One region of the Streptomyces sp. NPDC091287 genome, then DNA from elsewhere that is predicted to be linked to it. Evidence: riboswitches for the same ligand, from Rfam matches in the RefSeq annotation. Region 1 holds a riboswitch; each other region holds the start of a gene.
What was found. A riboswitch is a leader RNA that binds a small molecule or an ion and turns the genes downstream of it on or off. The one in region 1 is predicted to bind cobalamin.
Positions count from the first base shown of each region.

Region 2: another riboswitch for cobalamin. It lies ahead of metE (5-methyltetrahydropteroyltriglutamate--homocysteine S-methyltransferase); the one in region 1 lies ahead of ACIQRW_RS20560 (ribonucleoside-diphosphate reductase subunit alpha).
Region 3: another riboswitch for cobalamin. It lies ahead of ACIQRW_RS35400 (cobalamin biosynthesis protein); the one in region 1 lies ahead of ACIQRW_RS20560 (ribonucleoside-diphosphate reductase subunit alpha).
Region 4: another riboswitch for cobalamin. It lies ahead of ACIQRW_RS23850 (FecCD family ABC transporter permease); the one in region 1 lies ahead of ACIQRW_RS20560 (ribonucleoside-diphosphate reductase subunit alpha).

Region 1 covers NZ_JBIVUV010000011.1:230,736-236,290, forward strand. Annotated here, with positions in the region: gene ACIQRW_RS20555 (ribonucleotide-diphosphate reductase subunit beta) at 1-382, opposite strand, end outside; gene ACIQRW_RS20560 (ribonucleoside-diphosphate reductase subunit alpha) at 382-2,838, opposite strand; cobalamin riboswitch at 2,974-3,110, opposite strand; gene ACIQRW_RS20565 (GNAT family N-acetyltransferase) at 3,163-3,672, opposite strand; gene ACIQRW_RS20570 (hypothetical protein) at 3,691-4,371, opposite strand; gene ACIQRW_RS20575 (YbdD/YjiX family protein) at 4,506-4,709, opposite strand; gene ACIQRW_RS20580 (carbon starvation CstA family protein) at 4,706-5,555, opposite strand, start outside.
Region 2 covers NZ_JBIVUV010000004.1:2,855-8,409, forward strand. Annotated here, with positions in the region: gene ACIQRW_RS06640 (pyridoxal phosphate-dependent decarboxylase family protein) at 1-235, opposite strand, end outside; gene metE (5-methyltetrahydropteroyltriglutamate--homocysteine S-methyltransferase) at 647-2,971, opposite strand; cobalamin riboswitch at 3,136-3,351, opposite strand; gene ACIQRW_RS06650 (hypothetical protein) at 3,679-3,876, shown strand; gene cobF (precorrin-6A synthase (deacetylating)) at 3,964-4,752, opposite strand; gene ACIQRW_RS06660 (biotin/lipoate A/B protein ligase family protein) at 4,862-5,555, shown strand, end outside.
Region 3 covers NZ_JBIVUV010000028.1:56,458-62,012, forward strand. Annotated here, with positions in the region: gene ACIQRW_RS35380 (alpha/beta hydrolase) at 1-748, opposite strand, end outside; gene ACIQRW_RS35385 (class II aldolase/adducin family protein) at 925-1,584, opposite strand; gene ACIQRW_RS35390 (anion permease) at 1,862-3,124, shown strand; gene ACIQRW_RS35395 (hypothetical protein) at 3,137-3,367, shown strand; cobalamin riboswitch at 3,517-3,649, shown strand; gene ACIQRW_RS35400 (cobalamin biosynthesis protein) at 3,787-4,767, shown strand; gene ACIQRW_RS35405 (cobyric acid synthase) at 4,808-5,555, shown strand, end outside.
Region 4 covers NZ_JBIVUV010000014.1:75,050-80,604, forward strand. Annotated here, with positions in the region: gene ACIQRW_RS23835 (NAD-dependent protein deacetylase) at 1-968, shown strand, start outside; gene ACIQRW_RS23840 (ABC transporter substrate-binding protein) at 928-1,950, opposite strand; gene ACIQRW_RS23845 (ABC transporter ATP-binding protein) at 1,967-2,749, opposite strand; gene ACIQRW_RS23850 (FecCD family ABC transporter permease) at 2,749-3,858, opposite strand; cobalamin riboswitch at 3,959-4,084, opposite strand; gene ACIQRW_RS23855 (endonuclease/exonuclease/phosphatase family protein) at 4,190-5,314, opposite strand; gene ACIQRW_RS23860 (M15 family metallopeptidase) at 5,338-5,555, opposite strand, start outside.

The sequences.
Region 1 (5,555 bases):
ACGCCCGGTCGTCCGGGTCGGGCAGATAGGTGTCCAGCAGCGTCAGATAGAACTGGACGTGCACGGCCTCCTCGAAGAGCTGCCGCGACAGGTACAGCCGCGCCTCGGGGGAGTTGATGTGCTTGTACAGCGTCAGCACGAGGTTGTTGGAGACGATCGAGTCACCGGTCGCGAAGAACGCCACCAGCCGGCCGATCATGTGCTGCTCGCCCGGCGACAGCTTGGCGAGATCGGAGACGTCCGAGTGGAGGTCGACCTCCTCGACGGTCCAGGTGTTCTTGATCGCGTCCCGGTAGCGCTCGTAGAAGTCCGGGTAGCGCATGGGACGCAGGGTCAGTTCGAAGCCCGGGTCGAGCAGGTTCTTGGTGTCGTTGGTGCTCATTACTGGCAGGCCTCGCAGGACTCGGGGTTTTCCAGGGAGCAGGCGATCGCGTCCGCGTCGGGAGCCGACGCCTGCTGTACGGGAATGGGGGCGGCGGCCGTCGCCTGGCCGGACGCGGCACGGGCGATCCGGGTCGCCGGGCGTGAACGCAGGTAGTACGTCGTCTTCAGCCCCTGCTTCCAGGCGTACGCGTACATCGAGGAGAGCTTGCCGATCGTCGGCGTCTCCAGGAACAGGTTGAGCGACTGGCTCTGGTCGAGGAACGGCGTACGGGCCGCCGCCATGTCGATCAGGCCGCGCTGCGGGATCTCCCACGCCGTGCGGTACAGCGCCCGCACGTCCTCGGGGATCCAGGCGAAGCCCTGCACGGAGCCGCTCGCCTCGCGCAGCGCCTCGCGGGTGCGGGCGTCCCACACGCCGAGCTTCTTCAGCTCGTCCACCAGGTAGGCGTTGACCTGGAGGAACTCACCGCTGAGCGTCTCGCGCTTGAACAGGTTGGAGACCTGCGGCTCGATGCACTCGTACACCCCGGCGATCGAGGCGATCGTGGCGGTCGGGGCGATGGCCAGCAGCAGCGAGTTGCGCATGCCGGTCTTGGCGACCCGGGCGCGCAGGGTGTCCCAGCGCTCCGGCCAGTTCAGCTCGGTGTCGTAGTGGTCGGGGTGCAGCACCCCGCGCGCGGCCCGGGTCTCGGACCAGGCGGGCAGCGGGCCCCGGGGGGTCCCCCCTGAACCGGAGCCTGTCGGAGGCTCTTGGGGGCGCTCGGCGAGGTCGCAGGACGCCTCGTACGCGGCGAGCATGATCCGCTCGGAGATCTTCGTGGAGAGTGCGCGGGCCTCGGGGGAGTCGAACGGCAGGCGCAGCTGGAAGAAGACGTCCTGGAGGCCCATCGCGCCCAGGCCGACCGGACGCCAGCGGGAGTTGGAGCGCCCGGCCTGCTCGGTCGGGTAGAAGTTGATGTCGACGACCCGGTCGAGGAAGGTCACGGCGGTCCGCACGGTGGCGTCCAGCCGGTCCCAGTCGATCGAACCGTCCACCACGAACGCGCCGAGGTTGACCGAGCCCAGGTTGCAGACGGCCGTCTCGCCGTCGTCCGTGACTTCGAGGATCTCCGTGCACAGGTTGGAGGAGTGCACGACCCGGCCCGGCTCGGCGGTCTGGTTCGCGGTCCGGTTGGAGGCGTCCTTGAACGTCATCCAGCCCTGGCCGGTCTGCGCGAGGGTCCGCATCATCCGGCCGTACAGCTCACGCGCCGGAATCGTTCTGCGGGCCAGGCCCTTGGCCTCGGCCGCCCGGTAGGCCGCGTCGAACGCGTCGCCCCACAGGTCGACCAGCTCGGGCACATCGGCTGGGGAGAACAGCGACCACTCGGTGTCCGCGTCGACCCGGCGCATGAACTCGTCCGGGATCCAGTGCGCCAGGTTCAGGTTGTGCGTACGCCGCTGGTCCTCACCGGTGTTGTCGCGGAGCTCCAGGAACTCCTCGATGTCCGCGTGCCAGGTCTCCAGGTAGACCGCCGCCGCGCCCTTGCGCCGGCCGCCCTGGTTCACCGCCGCCACGGAGGCGTCCAGCGTCTTCAGGAACGGCACGATGCCGTTCGAGTGCCCGTTGGTGCCCCGGATCAGCGAACCCCGGGCGCGGATGCGGGAGTACGACAGACCGATGCCGCCCGCGTGCTTGGAGAGCCGCGCCACCTGGTGGTAGCGGTCGTAGATCGAGTCCAGCTCGTCCTTCGGCGAGTCCAGCAGGTAGCAGGAGGACATCTGCGGGTGCCGGGTGCCGGAGTTGAAGAGCGTGGGGGAGGAGGGGAGGTAGTCCAGCCGGCTCATCAGCCCGTACAGCGCGGCGACCTCGTCCAGCGCCCGCACCGACTCGTCCTCGGCGAGGCCCGCGGCCACGCGGAGCATGAAGTGCTGCGGGGTCTCGATGACCTGCCGGGTGATCGGGTGGCGCAGCAGGTAGCGGCTGTGCAGCGTCCGCAGACCGAAGTAGCCGAAGCGGTCGTCGGCGCCGTCCGCCAGGGCCTGTTCGACGAGCTTGTCGAGGGCGGCCGAGTGGAGCGCGACGAACGCGGCGGTGCGGTCGGCGATCAGGCCCTCGCGGTGGCCCACGGCGACCGAGGCGGAGAAGGACGTCGCGCCCTGGCCAGCGGCCTCGTCCGCGATCGTGCGGGTCAGCAGCCGGGCGGCCAGCCGGGAGTACGCCGGGTCCTCGGAGATGAGCCCCGCGGCGGCCTCGGTGGCCAGCGAGCGCAGCTCGGCCTCGTCGGAGCGGGCGTTGCGTCCGCGCAGCGCGGCCGCGGCGACCCGTCCGGGGTCGGTGTCGGGAAGATCGACGGTGAGGTCGGTCAGGGTCCGCAGCAAGGCGGTCCCGGGTCCGTCGTTCGTGCCTGCTCCGGACGTGGTGGAGGCAGCGGATGCGGTGGCTGAAACCGGATCGGCGGGCGCGATGGTCACTGGGCTTTCCCTCGCTCGGCAGGGGCCGGCGGCAGGCGGGGAAGCCGGGCAGCGCGAAACCCGGGGCAGGGCAGCACAGCTGACGGCGTCCACCGGCCTATCCGCGAGACCCGGACGTCTGGCGTCCGATTCGGTCGAGCCGGACGCGCTGTCGACAGGTCTTCGGACTTGCGGGTGTGCAAAAGCACACTGATCACACCGTTGCGGGACAGTTCCGGATTCGCACCGGATTCCCCTGCGGCGACAGCGAGGTCGAGCATACATGTGGGGGCCGCCGGATGAAGCGGCCCCCACATGTTGTGTCGCGACGATTTAACACGCCCCTCAGAAGGGCGCCTCCAGCTCCAGCCGGAAGGTCATGAGCCGTAGTCCCGGCACCGGTTCCCAGTCCCGTTCGGGGGTTCGTACGAAGCCGAGCCGACGGTAGATCCTATGGGCTCCGAGCATGGCCGGCTGCGTCGACAGCACGAGCGCCCGCACGCCCTCGGCGGACCGGGCGCGCTCGACGCACGCCCGCACGAGGGCCTCTCCCACGCCCCGCCCGCGTCCCTCGCGGGCCACGGCCAGCATCCGGAACTCGGCCTCGTCCGGACCGGCGATGTCGCGCCACGGGGTGCCGGGTGCGGCATAGGTCACACCGCCGAGCACCGCCCCGTGCGCGTCGAGCGCGACGAGGACCTCGGCCTCGGTCGCGCGTTGCTCCACCGCCCGCAACTTGAGCAGATACGGGTCCCGCGGGCCGTCCAGCAGACCGTCGCCGAGATACGCCTCGGCGATGATCCCGCCGAGGACGGCGTACTCGCCGGGCTCCGCCGCTCTGATCGTCAGATCCATCAGCCACTCGCTCCCACGTCAGCCACTCGCTCCCACGTCGTTGTTGGGCGCGCCGTCGCCCACCGGCGGCAGGTCCCCACGCTCGACCGGCCGCTGCCCGGGTGCCTCGTCGGCCGGCGGGAGCACCTGGTCCAGCTCGTGGTCGTCGGCGCGGTGGGCGGCCCGCGCCGCGGACCGCAGCGTCGCCCGGTCCACCTCTGCGGGCGCCCCGCTCACGGTGACCACGAGTCCGCCCTGCTCCCACGCGTACGCGTGGCCCGACTCCGTGGCCCGGTACCACTGTTCACCGTCCCGCTCGCACGTCTTCACGGGCTCCCGGCCGCCCTCGGGCGCGGGGTCCTTCGTACAGTCGGCCCCGGCGTGCGCCCGGCGCTCCACCCGCAGCTGGATCTGCCCGCCGTCGGGTGTGGTGTAGACGCTGCCGAACCCGTCGTCGCCGATCACCCCGACCGACTGGCGGGCCAGGGTGTACCCCGGGACTTCGGTCACCCATACGTGCTCCGCGACGGTCTGCACGGCCAGCGCCCGCGCCTCCAGCTCTGCCCGGTCGGGCGCCGGGGCCGCCGAGGCGCTCCGGTCCGCCGCCTCCGTGCCGGTCGCCACCTCGGTGCCGCAGCCCGTCGCCGCCGCCAGGGCCAACGCCAGCGCCAAGGTCGTGAGTACGGGACGGAGCCGGGGCGGCCGGGGATGCGATGTCATGGGCACATCCTTTCGTACGGTGAGGGCTCCGCGCACCGGGAAATCGAGCGGCGCCCGGGCTCGTGCGAGGGCGCGAAAAGAGGCCGCCGCGCCCCTGGAAGGGGTGCGGCGGCCCGATCTCCGGCCGGTGGTGCTCAGCAGCAGCGGAAGCCCTCGCGGGGATCCGCCTCGCGGGCGTCCGTGCGGCTGCGTTCGAAGGCGCGACGGGTCATCACCGGCGTGTCCGGATCGTGGGTCCTCGCGTGCGCCACATAGCGGTCGTACGTGGACTCGCCGGTCAGCTCACGGACGTACCAGCGGATCCGTCCGGCCACCCGTCGTACGTCCGCGACCGTCATGTCCGGCTCCCCGTCTCCGCCGCCTCCTTGCGGATGCCGCCCTCGGGGCCGACTCCGGCGGCGGCCAGTTCGGCCTTCTCCTCCTTGGTCGCGAAGAGCGAGGCCGGGGCGACGAGCCTGGACTCGACGTACGGCGTCTCGTGGAGCTTGACGCTCTCCGGGTCGCGGATGGCCTTGTAACAGACCCGCCCGGCGTCCACGAGCACCACGATGATGAGGAGCGCGAAGAGCGCGCTCAGCACCCCGTCGACGGTGGAGTTGGTGACGACGGTCCGCATGTCGTCCATGTTCTTCGCGGGGGCCAGCACCTCGCCCGCGTCGATGCCCGCCTGGTACTTGTCGCGCTGGGCGAAGAAGCCGATCTTGACGTCGTCGGAGAAGATCTTCTGCCAGCTCGCGGTGAGGGTGACCGCCACGTCCCAGGCGAGCGGGACCGCGGTGACCCAGGCCCACTTCAGGCGGCCGGACTTGACGAGCAGGGTGGTGCAGACGGCCAGTGCGACGGCTGCCAGCAACTGGTTGGCGATGCCGAAGAGCGGGAACAGCTGGTTGATGCCGCCCAGCGGGTCGTGCACGCCGACCCAGAGGAAGTAGCCCCAGCCGCCGACCACGACGGCGCTGGCGAACCACACGCCCGGCTTCCAGCTGACCTCACGGAACGGCTTGTAGACGTTGCCCAGCATGTCCTGGAGCATGAAGCGCCCGACCCGGGTGCCGGCGTCCACGGTGGTGAGGATGAAGAGCGCCTCGAACATGATGGCGAAGTGGTACCAGAACGCCTTCATCGCGGTCCCGCCGACCACCGCGGAGAAGATCTCCGCCATGCCGAGCGCGAACGTGGGCGCG
Region 2 (5,555 bases), on a different contig from region 1:
CGGGTCCGATGCCCTCCTCCGGCAGGACCGGGGTGCAGAGGGCGAGGGTGTTCAGGGCCACGGCCTCGGGTCCTCCGGCGGGCAGCGGGCCGCCCCGGGCCGGGGCCGCCTTCTCCAGCGCGTCCAGGACGATCGCGGTGAGGGCCCGTAGCCGGCCTGGCCCGTGCGCACCGCCCGCGACAAGACCTTCCCGCGGACCTACCGGGCCGGGAGCCGGCTGCGTACCGTCGCTCACACCCCACGCTCCACGGGGAGTTCGCAGGACGGCAGGCCCTGAGCACGCAACATGGCGAAGTCCTTCGGTCGGAGTGCGCGGCGGTCGTGCGGGTGTGCCGCCCCGCGCGCGGGGCGGCACCGGTCACGGAAAGATCCACAACCGGGTATTCGCCGGTTAGGCTAACCTAACTCCAGCCGTGCCAAAGAATGCGTTCCCGCCGTACGGGGCGATCCACCGGCGTCCGAACTACCGTTCCCCCGAGCGTAGTCGGGACGGAGCCGACGGCCCATGCCGGTGCGAGTGCGGCGGCGCCCTGCCTGCCTGCGCAGCCACGTCGAGCCAGGTCCCGGCCGAGGGTGCCCTCTCCGGAGCCGTACGGGCAGGGCCCGCTGCGGGAGCGGTGGTGACCGCTCCCGCACCGGGCCTTGATCACGCCGCTCCGGTGGGCAGCTCCGCGCGGATCTCCCGCGCGGCGGCGACCAGGTTCTCCAGGGAGGCCCGGGTCTCGGGCCACCCGCGGGTCTTCAGGCCGCAGTCGGGGTTCACCCACAGGCGCTCGGCGGGGATGGCCTCAAGTCCCTTGCGCAACAGGGCCGCCGCCTCCTCCGCGCTGGGGACGCGCGGGGAGTGGATGTCGTAGACGCCGGGTCCCGCCTCGCGGGGGTAGCCGTGGGCAGCCAGTTCGCGGGCGACCTGCATATGGGAGCGGGCCGCCTCCAGGCTGATGACGTCGGCGTCGAGGTCGTCGATGGCCTGGACGATGTCGCCGAACTCCGCGTAGCACATGTGGGTGTGGATCTGGGTGTCCGGCCGCACCCCGGAGGTGGCGAGCCGGAAGGACTCCGTCGCCCACTCCAGGTACGCGGCGTGCCCGGCCGCCCGCAGCGGCAGTGTCTCGCGCAGCGCGGGCTCGTCGACCTGGATCACCGAAGTGCCGGTCGCCTCCAGGTCGTTCACCTCGTCACGCAGGGCGAGGGCCACCTGGCGGGCGGTGTCGCCGAGCGGCTGGTCGTCGCGGACGAAGGACCAGGCGAGCATGGTGACCGGGCCGGTGAGCATGCCCTTGACGGGGCGTGCGGTCAGCGACTGCGCGTACGTCGTCCAGCGCACCGTCATCGGCTCGGGGCGCGAGATGTCGCCCGCGAGGACCGGCGGCCGGACGTATCGGGTGCCGTAGGACTGCACCCAGCCGTGCTGGGTGGCGAGGTAACCGGTGAGCTGCTCGGCGAAGTACTGGACCATGTCGTTGCGTTCGGGCTCGCCGTGCACCAGGACGTCCAATCCGGCCTTCTCCTGGAAGGAGAGGACCTCGCGGATCTCCTCCTTGATGCGCTCCTCGTAGCCGGCCTCGTCGATCCGCCCCGCCCGCAGGTCGGCGCGCGCGGTGCGCACTTCGGTGGTCTGCGGGAACGAGCCGATGGTGGTCGTCGGCAGCAGCGGCAGCCCGAGGTGGGCGCGTTGGGCGGCGGCACGTTCCGGGTACGGCTGGGAACGGCGGCCGTCCGCGTCGGTGACGGCCGCCGTGCGGGCGCGGACGGCCGGGTCGCGGGTGAGCGCGGCGTCGGTGCGGGAGGCCAGATCGGCTCGGTTGACGGCGAGTTCGGCCGCGATGGTGTCCGTGCCGCCGCCCAGTCCGCGGGCCAGGACGACGATCTCCTCGGTCTTCTGCCGGGCGAAGGCGAGCCAGCGGGCGATCCCCGGGTCGATTCCGTGCTCGGCGTCCGCGTCCAGCGGGACGTGCAGCAGCGAGCAGGAGGCGGAGACGTCGACCCGGTCGGCGAGGCCGAGGAGGGTGCCGAGGGTGGCGAGTGACTTCTCGTAGTCGTTGATCCAGACGTTGCGGCCGTTCACGACACCGGCGACCAGGCGCTTGCCGGGCAGTCCGCCGGCCGCCGCGAGGTCGTCGAGGTTCCCCGCGCCGGACTCGGTGAAGTCCAGGGCCAGCCCGTCGACGGGGGCCTTGGCCAGGACCGCGAGCGCTTCGCCGAGCCGCCCGAAGTAGGAGGCGACCAGCAGTTGGGGCCGGTCGGCGAGTCCGCCGAGCTCGCGGTAGGCGCGGGCGGCGGCGTTCAGCTCGCCCGGGGTGCGGTCCTGGACGAGTGCGGGTTCGTCGAGCTGCACCCATGTGGCGCCCGCCGCGCGCAGGTCGGCGAGGACCTCGGCGTACACGGGCAGCAGCCGGTCCAGCAGGGTCAGCGGCTCGAAGTCCGCCGCCACCCCGGGGGCCGCCTTGGCGAGCAGGAGGTAGGTGATGGGTCCGACCAGCACCGGCCGGGGCGTCAGACCGAGGGCGAGTGCCTCCTGGAACTCCGCGACCTGCTTGGCGGAGTCGGCGGTGAACACCGTGTCGGGCCCCAACTCAGCCACCAGATAGTGGTAGTTGGTGTCGAACCACTTCGTCATCTCCAGCGGGGCGACGTCCTGCGTACCGCGGGCCATGGCGAAGTAGCCGTCGAGGGCGTCGGCGTCGACGGCTTCACGGTGCCGCTCGGGGACGGCACCGACCATGACGCTGGTGTCCAGGACGTGGTCGTAGTACGAGAAATCACCGGTCGGCACCTCGTGGACTCCGGCCTCGGCGAGCTGCTGCCAGGTTCCCCTGCGGAGCTCGGCGGCGGTCTCCCGGAGGGCGTCAGCGTCGACGCGGCCCTTCCAGTAGCCCTCGATGGCCTTCTTCAGTTCACGGTTGCGACCCTGGCGGGGGTAGCCGTACACGGTGGCCCGTGCTGCCGCGGCTGCGGGCTTCGCTGTCACGTGACTCTCCTTCGCGAGCGTGTCTGCGGGACAGATCCCGGGACGGGACGCGGACGCGAAGGGGTGACGCATCGGGCGGAGACCGGGACACGGGGAACCGTGTCCGTCCGCCGGATGGTTACGCCGACCCGCCCACGAGGTCACCGAGATCTCCGCACGCGAACAGTCGCGTGCGGGCAACGGGCAGGTCTTCGGACTCGCGGGCACGTCTGCCGGGGCAGACACCTAATGGCCGTCGCTTCCCAGACCCGGCCGGGCCCAGTGCGTATGACGGCGGTCGTTCCCACTCACCGCTGCGGGGCAGTCCCGGATTCCCACCGGGTTCCCTCTTACGACACCCTGCCTGGCGGACAGGGCGAACCAGCTGCGCCGATCAGCCTAAGCGGACGCCCGGCCCGCGCACACCGTTGTGCACACTTCGGACGGTGACGTGAGACACGGGTCGGCGTACTCCCCCCGACTCCGGGTCGACTCCGTCGCGGCAGGACACCGCGCCGAGCCACGCACGTTCTCCGCTCGTTCGGCCGTTCGTCAGCCGCGTGCTGACCGCCAGTCAGGTCGGACGCGTCCACTGGACGTGACAGTGACACAGATGTAACCGAATGGCGTAGGGACTGCGGAACCACCGAGCGTCACAAGCCGTTCTTCTTCCCACTACACGGCCGCCGACCCGCGGCGAGGCCGACCGAGGAAACGGAAAACGCCAGATGAAGAAGACAGTCGGGTGGGCCCAGGACGGCGACGACTGGACGATCACCGTGAACGGCACGCTGTATCGCGCGATCGAACGACCGGCCGACGGCCGGGTGCACAACTATCTGGTGCGGGGCGACGACCTCACCGCCGAATGCCCGAGCCTGGGGCACGGGCTCGGCATGATCAGAGCGCACGAGACCCGGCGCTGACACCCCTGACACCCCTGTCGGTCCGACGACGAGGTGCGGAGGCCCTCGCCGCCCGCGCCTCGACGTGGACCCGTCGGTCATCGACCGTCAGTCGCCGCCCGCGCCGGGCGTTCGGCTCAGCAGATAGGTGTCCATGATCCAGCCGTGCCGTTCGCGGGCCTCCGCGCGCAGCCCGCTGATCCGGCCGGCCACCTCGTCGAGCGGGCCGGAGACCAGGATCTCGTCCGGGGTCCCGATGTAGGCGCCCCAGTGGATCCACCACCCCCTGCCCGTCAGATGCGTGAAGCTCTCATGGCCGTCGAGCATCACGACGAGGTCGCAGTCCTCGGGGAATCCCTGGGCGAGACGTCGTCCGGGGGTGATGTGGATGGGGCGGCCGACCCGGTTCAGAGTGACGCGGTGCCGGGCGGCGAGGGCGGAGACGCTGCTGATGCCGGGGATCACCTCGTGGCCGAATTCCACCGTGCCGCGGCCTCGGATGTCGTCGAGGATCGCGAGGGTGCTGTCGTACAGGGACGGGTCGCCCCACACCAGGAAGGCTCCACACTGTCCCGGTGCGAGCTCCTCGACGATCAGGCGTTCGCAGATGTCGGCGCGGCGGTGGCGCCAGTCGTGCACCGCCGAGGTGTAGCGCCCGGCGTCCTGCTGGGTGCGGTCCCGCCACGGGTCCTCGGCCTCGACGACGCGGTAGGGGCCGGTGAGGTGTTCGTCGAGGATGTCCCGCCGCAGCCGGGTCAGCGCGTCCTTCTCCTTGCCCTTTCCCAGCACGAAGAAGACGTCGGCCCGGCGCATGGCCTTCACCGCGGCGAGCGTCAGGTGGTCGGGGTCGCCGGCGCCCATGCCGATGACGAGGATGTGGCGGGGTGCGTCGCTCATGTCGGCCGATCATGCCAGGGGTGGGCGGGATGAACCGGTCCCGAGCATGCGTTATGGACGTTTGTGTCCGGCTCACAACGGGCCGGGACCCGAGGGCGGAGGCATGGCTGTGCACGGTGAGTACAAGGTTCCCGGCGGGAAGCTGGTCGTGGTGGACCTGGAGGTGGCGGGCGGGGCGTTGCGGAACGTCCGCGTCGCCGGAGACTTCTTCCTCGAACCCGACGAGGCGATCCTGGCGATCGACGCGGCACTGGAGGGCGCCCCGGCCCACACCGACACGGCCGGGCTCGCCGCCCGGATCGAGGCGGCGCTGCCCGACTCCACGGTGATGCTCGGGCTGAGCGCGGAGGGCGTCGCCGTCGCCGTACGCCGGGCGCTCGCGCAGGCCACGGAGTGGAGCGACTACGACTGGCAGCTGATTCACGAGGCCCCGCAGTCGCCCGCGCTGCACATGGCGCTGGACGAGGTCATCACCGCCGAGGTCGCGGCGGGCCTGCGGCCGCCGACGCTGCGGGTCTGGGAGTGGGACTCCCCCGCCGTGATCATCGGCAGCTTCCAGTCGCTGCGCAACGAGGTGGACCCGGCGGGCGTCGAACGGCACGGCGTGAACGTCGTACGCCGGATCTCCGGCGGCGGCGCGATGTTCGCCGAGCCCAGCTCCACCATCACCTACTCGCTGGCCGTCCCCCAGTCACTGGTCTCCGGGCTGTCGTTCGCCGACAGCTACGCCTATCTGGACGACTGGGTCCTCGAAGCCCTCGCGGACATGGGCATCAAGGCCTGGTACCAGCCGCTCAACGACA
Region 3 (5,555 bases), on a different contig from region 1:
GCGGGGACTCGACCGCGGCGTACAGGGCCATGGTGGCGCCGGTGGACCAGCCGTGGACGATCACGTTGCGGGCCCCGTGGCGCAGGGCCCAGCGGAGGGCGGCGTCGAGGTCGCGCCACTCGGAGGCGCCGAAGTGGCCGAGGCCGTCCGCGGGGCGGGGGGCTCCGGGGTCGCCCCGGTGGGCGAGGTCGAGCACGGGGAAGCTCTGTTCGTGCAGGAAGCCCATCAGGTTCATGGGGTGGGCCCGGGTGGTGCCGAGGCCGTGGACGGTGATGACCCAGGTGTCGCGGGCGCCGGGGACGTACCAGGCGGGCAGGGTTCCCAGCTCGCCGGGGATCTCGACCTCCTGGTGGTCCAGGCCGAGGTCGACGCTCGGGTCACCGTCGTACAGCGCGGGGGTGAGCCGCACTTTCGCACCCGGTTCGAGGAGCCCCCGGCCGACGCTCTCCAGCCTGCGGACGACGGTGTCGGCGGCCTGGGAGGCACCTTCGACGACGGGCCCGACGACCGCGTGGACGCCGGGTCCGGACAGGCCGTAGGTGCCGGGCCTGAGCGCCGAGAAGGACCGGGTCAGGGTGACCTGACCGGCCGCCGTGGCGTGCACGGTGAGTCTGCGGTCGGCGGGGAGGGGACGTCCGGGCGCCGCTTTGAGGGCGACGCCGCTGGCGTACCGGCCGGCGGCGACCGCTGTCGCACCGACGCCGAGGATCGTGGTGACGGCCGTTGCCGTCGCGGTTACCGGGCGCACCGCTCCAGTGTCGTGGGGCGGGAGGCGGGCTGCCAGCGGGCGGGGCCGTCCGGGGCGGACGCGGGCCGGGGCCGGACCGGGGCGGACGCGGGCCGGGGCCGTCCGGGACCGGGCCGGAGCTGTGGCCCGGGCTCCGGTGGTTCGCGAGGGTGCCGGGGGCGGGCGCGGCGCTCGGGTCAGCCGGGCTGGCCGTATCCCTTGAGCGCTTCCGTCACCTCGTCCAGCTGGGCCGCGTCGAGCAGGGCCGGGGTGCGGCCGGGCACGGAGCTCGCGGTGAGCCAGAGGCGGCAGAGCCACTCCAGTTGGGCGGTGCGCTCGTAGGCCTGGTCGAGCGTGTCGCCGTAGGTGACGGTGCCGTGGTTGGCGAGCAGACAGCCGGTGCGGTCCTCCAGGGCCCCGAGCATGGCCTCGGCCAGTTCCGGGGTGCCGTAGCGGGCGTAGGCGGCGGTGCGGACGGGGCCGCCGAGGATGGCGGCGGCGTAGTGGACGAGCGGCACCTCGGTGACGAGGGTGGAGACGGCCGTGGCGTGCACGGCGTGGGTGTGGACCACCGCGGCGGCGTCGGTGGAGCGGTAGACGGCCAGGTGGAGGGGGAGTTCGCTGGTCGGCCCGAGGTCCCCGAGGACCTGGCGGCCTTCCAGATCGACTCCGACCGCGTCCCGGGGGCCGAGCCGGTCGTAGGGCACCCCGCTGGGCGTGACCAGGACCAGGTCGCCGACGCGTGCCGACACATTGCCCGAGGTGCCGACGACCAGGCCGTCCGCCGCGCTGCGACGGGCGGTCGCGACGACGTCCAGCCAGGTCCTGCCGATGGATTCCGGGTACTGCTCGCTCATGGGGCGAGCGTAGGGGTCAAGAGGCGCAACCGGAACGTCACATGGGAGGTGACGGAGGTCTCTTCCGAGTGCCGAACAGCCGTTCAAAATGTTCGCCAAACGGAGGCAAAGGGCAGACCACACCCCGCCTCACAGGCACCGCGCAGCCCCTCCCGCGCACAAGCGGAGGCGACCCACTCCGTTTGGGGTCACCGCAACGCCCTGCCCAGTTCATCTTCCGTTCATCCAGGTTGCCTACGGTCCACGTGCCACTGACGTCGAACGATTGCCTGGGTAAATGGAACACATCACGCTGCTGCTTGCGATTGTGGTCGTGACAGCTCTCGTGTTCGATTTCACGAACGGTTTCCACGACACTGCCAACGCGATGGCGACGACCATCTCGACCGGCGCTCTGAAACCCAAGACAGCGGTGGCGATGTCCGCCGTTCTCAACCTGATCGGCGCGTTCCTGTCGGTGGAGGTCGCCAAGACGATCTCCGGCGGGATTGTCAACGAGGACGGCCTCAGAACCGAGGTCATCTTCGCGGCGCTCGTCGGCGCCATCCTGTGGAATCTCCTGACCTGGCTGGTCGGCCTGCCCTCCAGCTCCTCCCACGCCCTGTTCGGCGGTCTGATCGGCGCCGCGGTCATGTCGGCCGGCTGGTCCTCGATCAACGGCGGCACCGTCGTCACGAAGGTGCTGCTCCCGGCGATCGCCGCCCCGCTGGTCGCCGGCCTCGCCGCGATGCTGGCCACGCGGCTGACGTACCGGATCAACCGGAACGTCACCGACGAGGGTCAGCTGAAGTCGACGGCCAAGGGCTACCGGGCCGGACAGATCGCCTCCGCCGGTCTCGTCTCGCTGGCCCACGGCACCAACGACGCCCAGAAGACGATGGGCATCATCACGCTGGCCCTGGTCACCGGCGGCGTCCTCGCCCCCGGCTCCAACCCGCCCCTGTGGGTCATCGTCTCCGCCGGTGTGGCCATCGCGCTCGGCACCTACCTCGGTGGCTGGCGCATCATCCGCACGATGGGCAAGGGACTGACCGACCTCCAGCCGCCGCAGGGCTTCGCCGCCCAGACCAGCGCGGCGACGGTCATCCTGGCCTCCTCGCACCTCGGCTTCTCGCTCTCCACCACCCAGTCCTGCTCCGGTGCCGTCATGGGCGCGGGCCTCGGCCGCAAGGGGGGCGTGGTCCGCTGGTCCACCGCCACCCGGATGTTCGTCGCCTGGGGGCTGACGCTCCCGGCGGCCGGTCTGATCGGTGCGGGCGCCGAGTTCCTGACCAAGCAGGGTCCCTGGGGCATCACGGTCACCGCGGTCCTGCTCGTGGGCGGTTCCTTCGCCATCTGGCTGGCCTCGCGCCGCCAGCCGGTCGACCACACCAACGTCAACGACACGGACGGGGAGGGCGAGCCGCAGGGCATCGTCACCGCCGCCATGGCGGCGGTCCAGCCGCCGCCCGTCGGCGGCCCGGCCGCCGACCTCGCAACCACCATCCCGGCCCCGGCCTCGGCGCCCGACGACCCGGCCCGGCCGCCGGCCAAGGTGTAAGGACAGATCCGCATGAAAATCGACTGGGCAGCTCTCGCCTCCGTCTTCGGTGTCAGCCTGGTGGTCACCGTCGCGCTGGTCGGCCTCTTCACCCTGGGCATCGTCGCCCTCTCCAAGCAGTCCGCCACGGCCGGAGGCCGCGCTTCCGGCGGGTCGGTGGCGCTGGCGCGCACCGGCGCGTACGCCTGCTTCGCGCTGTGCGTCGCGGCGGTCTCGTACGGGATCTACCTGATCGTCGCCTGACCCCGTACCCCGCACTCCTTCGGGCCGGACACACCCTCGTGTGTCCGGCCCGATGTGCGTCTGCGCACAGTGGAGCCTCGCAGGTCAACAGCGAGTTGACGGCTGTTCGCGGGGCGTGGTGGACTGCCGGAGCCATTTACGGCGACAGCAGAGGAAGCCGGTGCGAATCCGGCGCGGTCCCGCCACTGTCACCGGGGAGCACTCCCCCACACCGGACGTCACGGCCCGCTCCACGCGGGCTGGAAGGCCGGGGGAACTGCGGATCCGGAAGCCAGGAGACTCTCGTCGCCGGTCACGTCGAACCAGGGCGCGGACCCTGAGTGAGGACATACGCCATGCCCGGCCGCCGTGCGCCGCTTCCTGTGCCCCCCACGACAGGCCCTCTCGCCGGAACCTCTCTCCCCGCGACCGGCTGAGCCGTGCGTGCCGACCGCGTTTTCGCGTACGGCGCCACGGCCGGGCTGATCGCCGACGCCCTGCTCGGCGACCCCCGTCGGGGCCACCCCGTCGCCGGATTCGGCCGCGCCGCCGCGCGGGTGGAGTCCCTGCTGTGGCGCGACGACCGGGGCCGGGGCGCGCTGCACACCCTCGTCTGCGCCGGAGGCGCCGTGGGGGCGGCCGCGCTGACCGCGCGCGCCGTCCGGGGACGCCCCGCGCTCGCCGTCGCGCTGACCGCCGCCACCGCCTGGTCCGTCATGGGCGGTACGTCGCTGGGGCAGGAGGCCCGCGCCATCGGCGGCGCCCTGGCCGCCGGGGATCTGGAGGTGGCGCGGGAGCGGCTGCCGCACCTGTGCGGGCGCGATCCGCACTCCCTGGACGGTCCGGGCATCGCCCGCGCGGTCGTCGAGTCGGTCGCCGAGAACACCTCGGACGCCGTCGTCGGCGCGCTGGTGTGGGGGGCGATCGGCGGGGTGCCGGGGCTCGTCGGCTTCCGGGCCGTGAACACGCTCGACGCGATGGTCGGCCACAAGTCGCCCCGCTACCGCCGTTACGGCTGGGCCTCGGCCCGTCTGGACGACCTCGCGGGGTGGCCCGGTGCCCGGCTGACGGCCGCGCTGGCCGTGGCGGGCGGCGGGCGGCCCCGGGAGGCCGTACGTGCCTGGAGGGCGGACGCGGGGCGTCACCCGAGCCCGAACGCGGGGCCGGTGGAGGCCGCGTTCGCGGGGGCGCTCGGCGTACGGCTGGGCGGGACCCTGGCGTACGCGGGGCGCGTCGAGCACCGGCCGGTGCTGAACGGGGAGTCCGGGCGGGATGTGCGGGGCACGGACATCGAACGCGCGGTACGGCTGTCGCGCCGGGTGAGCACGCTGGCCCTCGGCGTGTGCGTGGCGGGGCGGATGGTCGCGGGCCGCGTGGTCGCGGGACGGTCGTCGACAGGACGGAGGCGGGGGCGGTCATGAACGGTCCGGCACGGAACGCGGTACGGGAACGGGAGCGGGCATGAGCGGCGGGCTGCTGGTCGCGGGGACCACATCGGACGCGGGCAAGAGCGTCGTCACGGCGGGCATCTGCCGGTGGCTGGTGCGCCGGGGCGTGAAGGTCGCGCCCTTCAAGGCCCAGAACATGTCCCTGAACTCCTTCGTGACCCGACAGGGCGCGGAGATCGGCCGGGCCCAGGCGATGCAGGCGCAGGCCGCCCGGGTGGAGCCGACGGCCCTGATGAACCCGGTGCTGCTGAAGCCCGGCGGCGACCGGTCCAGCCAGGTCGTGCTGATGGGCAAGCCGGTCGGCGAGATGAGCGCCCGGGGGTACCACGGGGGGCGGCAGGAGGCGTTGCTCGGGACGGTGACGGACTGTCTGGAGGAGCTGAGGTCGACCTATGACGCCGTGATCTGTGAAGGCGCCGGGTCCCCGGCCGAGATCAATCTGCGGCGCACGGACATCGTGAACATGGGGATCGCGCGGGCCGCGAAGTTCCCCGTCCTGGTGGTGGGGGACATCGACCGGGGCGGCGTCTTCGCGTCGTTCTTCGGGACGACGGCGCTGCTGGGCCCCGAGGACCAGGCGCTGGTCGCGGGGTATCTGGTGAACAAGTTCCGGGGCGATGTCTCACTGCTGGAGCCGGGCCTGGACATGCTGTACGGGCTGACCGGGCGGCGGACGTACGGGGTACTGCCCTACGCCCACGGGCTCGGTATCGACGAGGAGGACGGCCTGCGGGTGTCCCTGCGGGGTGCGGTGCGGGAGT
Region 4 (5,555 bases), on a different contig from region 1:
TGCGCATGCGACCCACCCTGAGCTGGACCTCCGCCGAGGAGCCGCTGCCGGGCAGCACGGACCTGGAGCCGGTCGTCGAGGCGCTGCGCGGGGGCGGTGTGCTGGTCCTGAGCGGCGCGGGCATCTCCACGGAGTCGGGCATCCCCGACTACCGGGGCGAGGGCGGGAGCCTGAGCCGCCACACCCCGATGACCTACCAGGACTTCACCGCCGACGCCGGGGCCCGTCGCCGGTACTGGGCGCGCAGCCATCTCGGCTGGCGTACGTTCGGTCGCGCCCGGCCCAACGCCGGGCACCGGGCCGTGGCCGCGTTCGGGCGGCAGGGGCTGCTCTCGGGTGTGATCACCCAGAACGTCGACGGCCTGCACCAGGCCGCCGGCAGCGCGGACGTCGTGGACCTCCATGGCCGTCTGGACCGGGTCGTCTGTCTGTCCTGCGGCGCCTCCAGCCCGCGCACCGAGCTGGCGCGCCGGCTGGAGGAGGCCAACGAGGGCTTCGCCCCGGTGGCCGCCTCGATGAACCCGGACGGGGACGCCGATCTCACGGACGAGCAGGTCGGGGACTTCCGGGTGGTGCCATGTTCGGTCTGCGGCGGCGTACTCAAACCGGACGTGGTGTTCTTCGGCGAGTCCGTGCCCCCGCAGCGGGTCGAGCGCTGCCGCGCGCTGGTCCGCGGGGCGAGCGCCCTGCTGGTCCTGGGCTCCTCGCTGACGGTGATGTCCGGGCTCCGGTTCGTCCGCCAGGCCGAACGGGCGGGGGTACCGGTACTGATCGTCAACAGGGACCCGACCCGGGGTGACCGGCACGCCCCGACCCGTATCGCACTCCCGCTGGGCGACGCCCTCACCACCGCGGCCGGCCGGCTGGGCGTTCCCGTCGACGACGGGACGACGGGGACCGGACGAGGTGACGGGGCGTCTTTGGGCCCTACCGGGCGAACTCCCTCAGGTCCTCCGCCAGCGAGCTGATGGCCGCGGGATTACGAGGGCTCTCGACCAGGTCCACGTAGTCGAGCACGACGATCCGGTCGTTCAGAATCGCGGATACGCCGGCGAGCGGCTTGTAGGACTTCAGGAACCTCCGCTTCTCGTCCGCTCCGGTGTCGCCGTAGTCGTTGATGACGATGACCTCGGGGTCGCGGTCGACCACGGTCTCCCAGCCCACCGTCGTCCAGCTGTCCTTGAGGTCCTTCATGATGTGGTCGCCGCCGGCCTTGGTGATGATGTCGTGCGGTCCGGCGTACGCGCCCGAGGTCAGCGGCTTGTCCTTCCCGTCGTCGTACAGGAAGACGCGGAGGCGGTCGCCGCCCTCGGCCGCCTTCGCCCGTGCCCCGGCGACCTCCTCGCGGAACGACGTGATGAGGGTGTCCGCCCGGTCCTCCACGTCGAAGATCTTTCCGAGGTTCCGCAGGTCGGTGTAGAGCGCTTCGAGCGGGGGCATGACTCCGCGGGCCTTGCCCTGCCCGTTGCGGCACGACTCGCTGAGCAGGTACGAGTCGATGCCCACCCGCTCCAGTTCGGCGGGGGTGAAACCCTCACCCTCGTTGAATCCGTAGTTCCAGCCGGCGAAGACCAGGTCGGCGCGGGCGTCGAGGACCAGTTCCTTGTTGATCCGCTCCTTGGAGAGCCACTTGGTCTTCTTGTAGCCGTCCTTCCAGGGGACGGACGTCATGTCGCCCTTGTCGTCGGGCATCACGTACCCGGCCATGTGGTCCTCGAGTCCGAGCGAGAACATGATCTCGGTGATGCCGGTGTCGTTGGTGACGACGCGTTGCGGGGCCTTGTCGTACGTCTTCTTCTCCCCGCAGTTCTCGACGGTCACCGGGTAGTGGCGGCCGGCCCCGGACTCGCCGGTCTTCCCGTCGGCCTGTGAGGTGACGTCCGCTCCGCAGCCGGTGAGGGCCAGGGCGGCCGCGAGCACGAGGGCCGCGGGACGCAGAAGGTTAGGCATGGTGGTCGAGGCTCCTTCAGGAGGTGGGGTCGGCAGGGGGAAGGTCGAAGAGCAGTTGGAGCGCGCCGGTCTCCGGATGTGCGACACGGTGCGCCCGTACGCCGAAGACGTCGGCCAGCAGCTCGGTGGTCAGGACCGCGTGCGGGGCCCCGGAGGCGACGATCCGGCCGCTGTCGATGACATGGACCAGGTCGCAGTGCAGGGCCGCCAGATTCAGGTCGTGCAGGGCGGTGAGCACGGTCAGGCCGCTGCCGCGGACCAGGGCGAGGACTTCCAACTGGTGGGCGATGTCCAGGTGGTTGGTGGGTTCGTCGAGCACCAGGACCCGCGGCTGCTGGGCGAGGGCGCGGGCGATCAGGACACGCTGCCGCTCGCCGCCGGAGAGGGTGAGGAAGCCGCGTTCGGCCAGGTGTCCCGCGCCGACCCCCGCCAGCGCCTCTTCGCAGAGGCGGCGGTCCTCGTCGGATGCCCGGGCCACCGGCCCCTGGTGCGGCAGCCGCCCCATGGCGACGATCTCGGCGACGGTGAAGTCGAAGTCGGCGGCCGCGTCCTGGGGAAGGGCCGCCAGTCGTCGGGCGCCTTCCCGCGCGCTCAGGGCGTGAAGGTCCTCACCGCCGATCCTCACGGCGCCGGCCGTGGGGCGCAGGGCCCGGTAGACACAGCGCAACAGGGTCGACTTCCCGCTGCCGTTGGGACCGACCAGGCCGACGAGCTGCCCCTCGGCCGCGCCCAGGTTGACCTGGTCCACCAGCCGTGCACCGGCGATCTCGACGGTCAGCGCGTCGATGTCGATCCGCATCAGATGCCTCCGAAGGAGTAGGAGCGCCGGCGCATGAGGAGGATGAAGCAGGGAACGCCGATGACCGCGGTGAGGACGCCCACCGGCAGCTCGGCCGGCGCCAGCACCACGCGCGAGAGGATGTCCACCCAGATCAGCAGGACGGCTCCCGCCAGGGGGGCGACGGCCAGGAGCCGGCGGTGGTCCGCGCCGACCAGCATCCGTGCGGCGTGCGGGACCATCAGGCCGACGAAGCCGATCGCTCCGCTCACCGCGACGACCGCCCCGGTGACGGCCGCGGAGACGAGGAAGAGCTCCTTGCGCAGTCTCCCGGGATCGACCCCGAGTGCGGCGGCGGTCTCGTCCCCCATGGCGAGTGCGTTCAGGCGCCGTGCCGACCAGCCGAGGTGCGCGAGGCCGGCGAGCACCGCGCCGGCGGCGATCGGCACAGCGGCCCAGTTGGCCCCGCTCAGGCTGCCGAGCAGCCACATCATCGCGGAGCGGGCCGCTTCCCCGCGCTCGGCCGCGAACACCATGAACGTGGTGACGGCGGAGAACCCGTAGTACATCGCGGTTCCCGTCAGGACCAGCCGGAGCGGGGTCAGTCCGCGTTCGGTGCGGGCGACCGCGTACACGAGCAGCATGGCGAGGAGCGCGGAGAGGAACGCCGCCGTGGACAGGGCCCAGATGCCCAGCGCTCCCAGGGCCCCGAAGATGAGTACGGCGTTGGCGCCGACCGCCGCGCCCGAGGAGATGCCGAGGACGAACGGGTCGGCCAGCGCGTTGCGCACCATGGCCTGGACGGCGACGCCGATGGCGGACAGGCCGGCCCCGACGACGGCCGCCAGCACGGCTCGTGGCAGGCGCAGTTCCCAGACGATGGTGTAGGCCGGGACCTCGTCGGGGCCGATGGCCCCGCCGGTCAGCCCTGCCCACAGGTAGCGCGTCACCTCCGCCCAGGAGAGCCCCGACGCCCCGAGCGCCGCCCCGCAGACGAGGGAGAGGGGCAGGGCCGCGCACAGGCCGGCCAGGAGGAACGGCAGGGGCACGCGCCGGGGTGGCGCCGGTCCGTTGCCGACGGGCGCGGGGCGCGACGGCTTGGAGGGTATGCGGTCGGAAGACGTGGCCACAGGCCGGTCGCTTTCGCCTCGGGCCGTGCGTCGCGCGATGAGGAGCGGCCCCGGACGGCGGCCGCCCCGCGCAGCGCCCATTCGCAGTCCACGGCGAATCGTCAGGAGCCTTCTCCGCCGCGGGTGATCGGGCTCACGGAACCGGGGGCTCCGTCTACCGTTGCGGGTCAGCGCCGGATTTCGACCGGACTTCCCCCGTGGCGGAACGCAGCCTAGCGCGTGCGTTCGCCCTCCCCCGGTGGAGGGTGAACGGCAGCGGCACGCGGAAGGTCCGGTCACCCGCCCCGAGGTGGGAGGGAGGCCCCGACGTGTCCGGAGGCCTCCGCGGTGTTCACCAACTGATGCGGGCGGCCACCGGGAGGTGGTCGCTGCCGGTCGCGGGCAGCAGCCACGAGCTTTCCGGCTCCACGCCCCGGACCAGGATCTGGTCGATCCGCACCACCGGGAAGGCGGCGGGCCAGCTGAAGCCGAACCCGTCACCCGCCGTCTCCTGCGCCGATCGCATCCGCGAGGTGATGCCCGCGTACGCCCGGTCGTCCAGGGTTCCGTTCAGATCGCCGAGCAGCACCACCCGCTCGTTCCGCTCGGCGGCGACCGCCCGGCCGAGCGACTGCGCGCCGGCGTCCCGTTGGCCCGACGAGAGGCCCGCCCGGGGATTCACGCGTACGGATCCGAGGTGCGCCACGTACACCGCCAGGGGCCCGTGGTCCGTGGCCACCGTGGTGCGCAGTCCCCGGTTGTACTCCAGCTTGACGTCGGCGGGCTTCGCGTCCCCCAGCGGCCCCGCGTCCATCGCGACGTCGACCGGCCGGGTGTCCGACAGCGGCAGCCTGCTCCACACGCCGACCGTGCCCAGCACCGTGTGGTGGGGGTACGTCGTCGCCAGCTCCATCTCGTGCGTCCTCCGGGCCGCCGGGTCCAGCTCTTCCAGTGCCAGCACGTCCGCACCTGAGGCGGCCAGGGCGCGGGCGGTGCCCGCCGTGTCGGGGTTGTCGGCGCCGACGTTGTGGCTGACCACGGTGAGGTCGCCGCCCGGGCGAGACTTGTCGGTGAGCAGCCCGCCGAAGAGGTTCAGCCACACGACGGCCGGCAGCAGCAGCGCGACGAGTGCGGGGACGGAGCGGCGCAGCAGTGCCCCGGCCAGCAGCACCGGGATGAACAGGCCGAACCACGGGAGGAAGGTCTCCACCAGGCTGCCGAGGTTTCCGACCCGGTTCGGGATGCTCGCGTGCAGCAGCAGGAACAGGCCCAGCAGCAGAGCCGCCGCCGCGAGCACCCGGCCGCGCTTCCGGGGACCTGTCCTCGCGCCGGTGTGCCGGGGGTCGGTGTCCCGGGGGCCCGCGTCCCCGAGATCGGCATCGCCGCGCCCGGAACCGGAGGGGGCCACGTCTCTCTGCGCCGTCCCGGCCGTGTCCACGTCGCCCTGTGCGGCACCGGCCGCGTCCACCTGCGTCATCGTCTGTCCTCGCTCGCTGCCGGTCACTGTCGCATCCTCGGGTCCTGGGTGGGGTCGGCGTACATGCGCGGGCAACCCCGGTCGATCGCTTCGGTGCGCAGCTCGTAGTGCCAGGGTTCGTTCCGGTAGGTCTGGCACAGTCCGTACGCGGCGCCGTGCTCGGACAGCCACTCCGACGCGTCGGCCGGTCCGATGTCGACCGCGTCCCCCGACACGTGCGGCGACGTCTTCGCGGTGGCCA